3 regions of the Arthrobacter sp. OAP107 genome follow, and region 3 is predicted to be linked to each of the others. Evidence: predicted binding sites of a transcription regulator. Region 3 holds the regulator's gene; each other region holds the start of a gene.
The links. Region 3 encodes LexA, which represses DNA repair genes until DNA is damaged. Its sites were predicted from a motif close to TCGAACANNTGTTCGA; they were not measured.
Positions count from the first base shown of each region.

Region 1: a site for LexA is predicted at 1,200-1,215, ahead of ABIE00_RS25420 (LexA family protein). Genes of this name have one in related genera too.
Region 2: a site for LexA is predicted at 1,551-1,566, ahead of ABIE00_RS09630 (DUF6504 family protein). Genes of this name have one in related genera too.

Region 1 is NZ_JBEPOK010000002.1:145,704-147,964, reverse strand. Features, by position in the region: gene ABIE00_RS25425 (helicase associated domain-containing protein) at 327-992, shown strand; gene ABIE00_RS25420 (LexA family protein) at 1,228-1,659, shown strand; partial or broken gene ABIE00_RS25415 (Y-family DNA polymerase) at 1,701-2,261, shown strand, end outside.
Region 2 is NZ_JBEPOK010000001.1:2,045,265-2,047,525, reverse strand. Features, by position in the region: gene ABIE00_RS09635 (DNA polymerase III subunit alpha) at 1-1,142, opposite strand, end outside; gene ABIE00_RS09630 (DUF6504 family protein) at 1,139-1,504, opposite strand; gene ABIE00_RS09625 (hypothetical protein) at 1,647-2,033, shown strand; gene ABIE00_RS09620 (chorismate mutase) at 2,179-2,261, opposite strand, start outside.
Region 3 is NZ_JBEPOK010000001.1:3,513,113-3,515,373, reverse strand. Features, by position in the region: gene ABIE00_RS16150 (ATP-dependent DNA helicase) at 1-1,005, shown strand, start outside; gene lexA (transcriptional repressor LexA) at 1,080-1,823, opposite strand; gene ABIE00_RS16140 (LysM peptidoglycan-binding domain-containing protein) at 2,134-2,261, shown strand, end outside.

The DNA of each region.
Region 1 (2,261 bases), on a different contig from region 3:
TGCGACGGCGCACCCTGGACCCCGACAGTCGGCCGCGCCAGCGGACGCCCTCATGGGTGCGAGCCCTGCGAGCATGTCCTTGCTCCCAGCCGACGGCCAATGGACCCCCAAGGCGGTCCGTGCTTTCCCCAAGGTTGGCGAGACAGAGTTGTCTCATCCCCACCGGGCCGCAGTCACGGGCAAAGCCTGCCGGCCCTGACGCCGGGGGCCGGGCTGTCCCCCATGCACCCCGGCCCCGGCGGAAAGGGCAGCCCCAGGCGCGTGCACGCCATGCAGGATGGACTTCGCGGCAGGTCGTTGAGCGGTGCGGGTGGCAGGATAGTGCCGTGACGACCAGGCGGCGTACTGCGGCTCCAAACGCGGAGTGGGTGCTGATGTACCGGGGCGGGCTGACCCGCTCCCGGATCGCCGCGCTCACCCGGGCCCCGGCCGCGACGATCGGTTACCACCTGTCCGTGGCACTTCGAACGGACCCGGGGCTGCAGGCTGAGCACGAGAAAGCCGCCGGCCCACCGCCAGTGCAGGTGAGCGGGCAGGGGCTGGCGCGCATGCACCAGCTCGTGGCCCTGGTCCAGGAAACCAGCCGGTATCCCTCGCGCACCGCCGCCGACGCGGACGAGCGGACGTTGGCGTCCTGGTTGGAGCGGCGCCGCCGCGACGCCGCAGCCGGGACACTCGCACCCGCCTACCGTGACGGGCTCGCCGCCCTCCCGGACTGGCAACGGCCGCCGCGGTCCGTGGCCGATGAGACCAGGTGGCAGGACCGGCTCGCCGCCCTGCTGCGGTACCGGGCGGCCGGGCACGACTGGCCCCGGCACAAGGCCGTTCTGAGTGGGGAAGAACACGACCTCGGCGTCTGGCTACACGCCCAGCGCCAAAAGGCACGCCGCGGCGAACTCGAACCCGCCAAGGCAGGCGCGCTGGATGAGATGCTGCCGGGCTGGCGCTCCGGCCGGCAACGCGGCCGCAAACCCCGCACCGGCACCGTGTAACCCCGCCCCCCGGACAGCGGAGGCAGACCACCAGACCGGGTGAACGGATTGTGCCCACTGGGGGCAGGTGGAGCCCTACGCACAGCTCAAAGCTGTCCCCATTGGCGTGCAACCCGTAGCGTCCAAGCGCCGGGGCAAGGGCCTCGTGTGCCCGATGCACCTGGGGGATTCTTTACTGTCCGACCCCGGGTCTACACTAGAAACCTATCGAACATATATTCGAAAAAGGTGTGTTGTGGGCGTCATTGTTGGTCCCCGTGTGCTAGATGCGGGCGTGTCGTTGTTGTCGGTGCTGGTCTCCCCGGTGCCGGTCGCGGCGGGGTACCCGTCGCCGGCGCAGGACTACTTCGACGGCCGGATCGACCTGAACGAGCACCTGATCAAGGACATCACCAGCACCTACGTGGTGCGGGTGACCGGAGACTCGATGGAAGGCGCCGGCATCAGCGACGGGGACGAGCTCATCGTGAATCGGGCCCTGGAACCCACCGACGGGTCGGTCGTGGTCGCGGTCCTGGACGGGGAGCTGACCATCAAGCGGCTGCGCATCACCGCCACCGGCGTGGTGCTGCAGGCGGAGAACCCCAAGTACCCGGACATCCGCGTCCCCGCCCTGTCCGAGCTGAGCGTGTGGGGCGTCGCAACAAGGTGCCTGCACCATGTCTGAGGAAGCCATGCCTGGCGGGCGCTTTTGTCCTGGGGAATCCGATGTCTAGGCCGGCGGTGATGCGGCGGATGCCGCAGATCGCGCATGTGGACGTGAACTGCTTCTACGCCTCGGCCGAGCGTGCCTTCGACCCGTCCCTGGAAGGCCGGCCGGTGGTGGTGCTGTCCAACAACGACGGCTGCGCCGTCACCCGCTCCCCTGAAGCGAAGGCCCTGGGCATCCCGATGGGCGAGCCTTGGTTCAAACTCGCCCCGCGGGCGAAGGAATGGGGACTGGTCGCGCTCTCGTCCAACTACGAGCTCTACGGGGACATCAGCGCCCGGGTGATGGAGCTGCTGGGCCGGTACTCGGCCTGGCTCGAGGTCTACAGCATCGATGAGGCCTTCCTCGGCGTCAAAGGCTCCCCCGAAGAGCTCCTCGCCTTGGGACGGACGATGAAAGCGGCAGTCCGGCTGCACGTCGGGGTAACACAACCCCGCCTTCGACGGGGTCTGCCACTGGGAGTCCGTCCCGGAACCAGTACGGAAGGCACTGTTGGGGCGGTTGTCCGTGGAGGAAATCTGGGGCGTCGCCGGCCGGCTGACCAAACGCCTGAACGCCAT
Region 2 (2,261 bases), 1.5 Mb from region 3:
AGGCGGGCAATGATCTTCAGCTCATGCTGCAGCCGGATGCGCATGTCCGCTTCCGCCTTCCCGGAGATGCCGGGGAAGCGCCGCGCAATTCCGGCTTCGCACCGCTGGGCGAGTTCTGCCAGCGGATCCCCTTCAATGCCGATGACGGAGGCCTCGGGGACCACCGGCTGCTTCCAGCCCATGTCAGACTCGGGATCCATGCGGCAACGGTCCGCGAGCGCCTCAGTCTGCGACAGCAGCACCTGGACATCGGCGGACCCGTAGCCGGCGGCATGGATGATTTCCTTGCCCAGCTCCACCATTTGGTCCGGGGTTTTCAGCCAGCCCTGCCCGTTGGGCTGGAGCAGCGGCGCGGCGGAGAGCTCTGGCAGTGACTTCAGCGTGCGTGCGGAGTCCAGGACGTCGGCGGTGGCGGCACCGTCCTCCTCGCAGTAACGGACTGCGTTGGTGAGCACGGCCGGCACGCTGTACTCCTGAGCCAGCTTGAGCATGCGGACCGCATGGGCCGTGCTCATTGGCTCCCCCGGTGCACTGAGGTGGGTGACGATCTCTGCCGCGACGCTTCCGGCCGGCATGGCGTCCAGCCAGCCCTTGAACAGGGTGCGGGGGCGGAGGTACCGCCGGCCGCCCAGTGCCAGCCCGACGTCGGAATCCGGTCCCAACAGAACGGTGAGCACCGGTTTCAGGGTTTCCGGTTCCAGGACGCGTGAGGCGAGTTCAGCCCTGGTGACGGCGACCGGCACTGTTCCCCCGGCCTTGCCCGAGGTGCGGGCGTGTGCGTCTGAGATCAGCCGGCACAGGGCCTTGTACCCTGCCCCGTTGTTGTGTCCGTGCGCAAGCACTACCACCCGCCCGGTGACGCGGTCCGCGGAAAACCGGGTTTTGGAAACCCTGGCATCAGGCAACCCGACCCCGTGGTCACCCTCGTCGTCGAACACTGACAGGTCGACGCCGACCACGGGGTCAATCCCGGCAGCCATGCATGCCTTGAGGTGCTTTACGGTGCCATACAGGCCGTCCCGGTCCGTGCAGCCCAGGGCGGTTGCGCCCTGGGCCGCTGCCGCCTGGGCGAGTTCATCCGGCCAGGAGACGCCGTAGTGGGCGCTGAAGGCGGTGGAAACGTGTAGGTGAGTGAAGCTCATGCTGATTTTTGCCGGAGTGCGTCTCTGGGTTTGAGGGCGTCGTGGATCCGGAGCAGCCGCCAGCGTCCGCTGCCGGTATGCCGCACCAGGTCAAGGGTTAGTGGTTCAGCCGGTTCTGCAGCCGGAGTTTCCGGCGGGCTGCTTCTGCCGGCAGGGCGGACCTGCACCCGCCAGATCTCATGGTCCACAAGCCCGGGGCCGCTTCCCAGCGGGGCACGCCGTTCTTCGGCCCACCACTGGCGGCGTTCGTACCAGCGCAGGGGTTCAGCGCAGACCCGGTATTCCCTGCCGCCCCACCGAAGCTCCGCCGGCTCACCTGTAGGTGCGCAGACGACGTCAACAGACTCGCTGAACGTTCCCATGGTGCCTCCGGATACCAATCCCATCCTGCGGATAATACACAGGTAGTCGAATATGTATTCGAATAGTTCCAGTCTACGCCGGGCCGGGGACAAAACCTAGATGGGTGTGGACGGACGGCGGCTCACAGGGCAGGATGGTCCCATGAGTTCCAATGACGCGCTCCTGAAGCAGGTAAGCATCGCCGCCAAAGAAAGCACATTGGTGGCCAGGTTCGATATCGACGGCAGCATTCCAGCATCGGGCGCCTTTGTTGTGGGGCTCGTTGCTGCCACTCCGGATTATTCACATCAACGGAGGCTGGGAATCGAGTTCATGAACGGCGAGGCGGTCTCGATCTACTCCTTCAGCCACGACGGCACGGAGGAGAACTTCGACATCAGCAGCGTTGAACACTCGGGCAACACCATCACGGGCAACTTCCCCATGAGCACGGTTATGGGGCTCGACAAGAGCCACCTCATGTCCGCGTTCAGCGAGGCCGACGGGCGGGAATTCCAGTCCGGCGTCCCTGTCGAGGAGAAGCTCTAGAGGGTCAGCGGCCCCGCGAGCGGCACCGGGCAGCAGCCCGATCGGCCGCCCCGCGGCCCCGGCGTGCCTATGGACAACGGCTGGACAACATCGTGCCAATGGACGACTCAGGCGATCATAAACAGTTCACGCGACTGTAAACAGCTCAGCTGTTGTCGTTGTGGATTTTCATCTCAAGCTCGATGAACTTCGAGATCATGGCCCGGTACGTGGTTTCCACGATGTCCG
Region 3 (2,261 bases):
GGGGACAGCAATACAACGGCCGACGGCGGGCGGCAGCTCGCGCGCTCCCGCCTGCTGGTGATTTTGGAGCTTTGCGAACGGCTCGTCGCCGCCCGGGAAAACCGTGAGGTGGTCTGGTTCTCCCGGAACAGCACGTTTGATCCCCAGCAGGGATACTCAGCGCCTGACGAGACCGCCCCGGCCCTGATCAACATCGCCCCGCTGAGCGTCGCGGGCCGGCTCCGGGAAGGCCTGTTCGCCGGGCACACCGTGGTGCTGACGTCGGCAACCCTCGCCATCGGCTCTGCTTTCGAACCCGCTGCGGGCGGGCTGGGCCTGGTCGGGGAAGGCGCCCCGAGCTGGACCGGCGTCGACGTGGGTTCGCCCTTTGACTATCCCCGGCAGGGAATCCTCTACGTGGCGGGCCACCTGCCGAAGCCTGGCCGCGGCACGTCGCCCGAGGCGCTGGACGAACTCGAGTCACTGATCCGCGCGTCCGGCGGGGGAGCGCTGTGTCTGTTCTCCTCCCGTCGGGCCGCAGAGGAAGCAGCAGATGCCCTGCGCACCCGGCTGGATGTCAGCATTCTTTGCCAGGGTGAGTCCACCATGACGGCGCTGGTGAAGCAGTTCGCCGATGAACCCGACACCTGCCTGTTCGGCACGATGTCATTGTGGCAGGGCGTCGATGTGCCGGGCGGGTCATGCCGCCTGGTGGTGATTGACAGGATTCCCTTCCCGCGCCCTGATGATCCGCTGATGACGGCGCGGTCGCGGGCTGTTGCCCAGGCCGGCGGCAACGGCTTCATGTCGGTATCCGCCACGCACGCGGCCATCAGGCTTGCCCAGGGGGCGGGGCGTCTCATTCGGTCCACGAATGACAAGGGCGTGGTGGCCGTGCTGGATTCCCGGCTGTCCACGGAGCGCTATGGCGGGTTCCTGCGGGCCGCGTTGCCGCCGTTCTGGCCAACGACCGACCGGAAGACCGCCATCGCGGCACTGGAGAGGCTCGCCGGCGCCCAGGCATAGGGACGCCCCGGGCTGCAGCAGCCCGGGGCCGAAAGTTCTCTGCCGAAGATTCCGTGGGGACAAGCCCCAGGGGGCTACAGCGAGCGAAGTACGGAAACCACCTTGCCCATGACCACTGCGTGGTCGCCGAGGATGGGTTCGTACTGCGTGTTCTGCGGCAGGAGCCAGGTGTGGCCGTCCCGTTGCCGGAAGGTCTTGACGGTGGCCTCATCGTCAAGCAGTGCCGCGACGATGTCGCCGTTGACGGCGTCGCTCTGCCGCCGGACCACAACCCAGTCCCCGTCACAGATGGCGGCGTCCACCATGGAGTCGCCCGCGACCTTGAGCATGAACAGTTCGCCATGGCCCACCAGCTGGCGGGGCAGCGGCATCAGCTCCTCCACCATCTGGTCCGCGAGGATGGGACCGCCCGCCGCGATCCGGCCAACCAGCGGCACCATGGCGGTGTCCATCGCGCTGGGCAGTTCGGACACGGAGCCGCCTGCCGTGCTGGGGGCCGGGGCTTTGTCACCGCCGGATTTCGCCGTTCCCGCATCCAGAGTGAGCGGCATCAGGACCTCCATGGCGCGCGGCCGCTTGGGGTCGCGCCGCAGGTAGCCGAGCTTTTCCAGCTGCGAAAGCTGATGGGTCACGCTGGAGAGGCTGGCCAGGCCTACGGTGTCACCGATTTCCCGCATCGACGGCGGGTAGCCGTTCTCGTTGACCGAACGCTGGATGGTTTCCAGGATCTTCTTCTGGCGGACTGTAAGTCCCTTGGGGGTCCGCTGAGACCGCGGGCTGCGCTGGGGAGCCTTGCCGTCAGAGGCCTGTGCTGCCATGTTCGCCAACGCCTTTCCGTTCCTCCCGGTTGCGGTAGCTGCAGAGGCCGGGAACTTCCGGCCTGAAAAATGTCAGACCCTGCTGATCAACTGCAGTTGTGGTTGTTCTTTGATTTCCAACGTAGGCCAGCCATTGGGCTTTTTCAAACATTTGTTCTAGCGAGTCTCGACTTAATTCGTTGATAGATGCTAAAACTAGGAAAAGCAAAGTTCGAACATGTGTTCTAGTGAGGGCCGCTTGTCAGTCCGGTGTTCGAACTGTTTGTTCGAACGCGAGGCAGTACAACTTTGGTCCAGGAGGGCTCACGCCATGTCAGCTTCAACAGCAGCAGTAACTTCTACGGCAGTTTCCCGGCCCGGCAAGCCGCCGCGGCTGCGCCTCACCCGCCGTGGCCGGATTGTCCTGATCGGCCTCCCGCTTGTCCTGCTCGCCGCCGT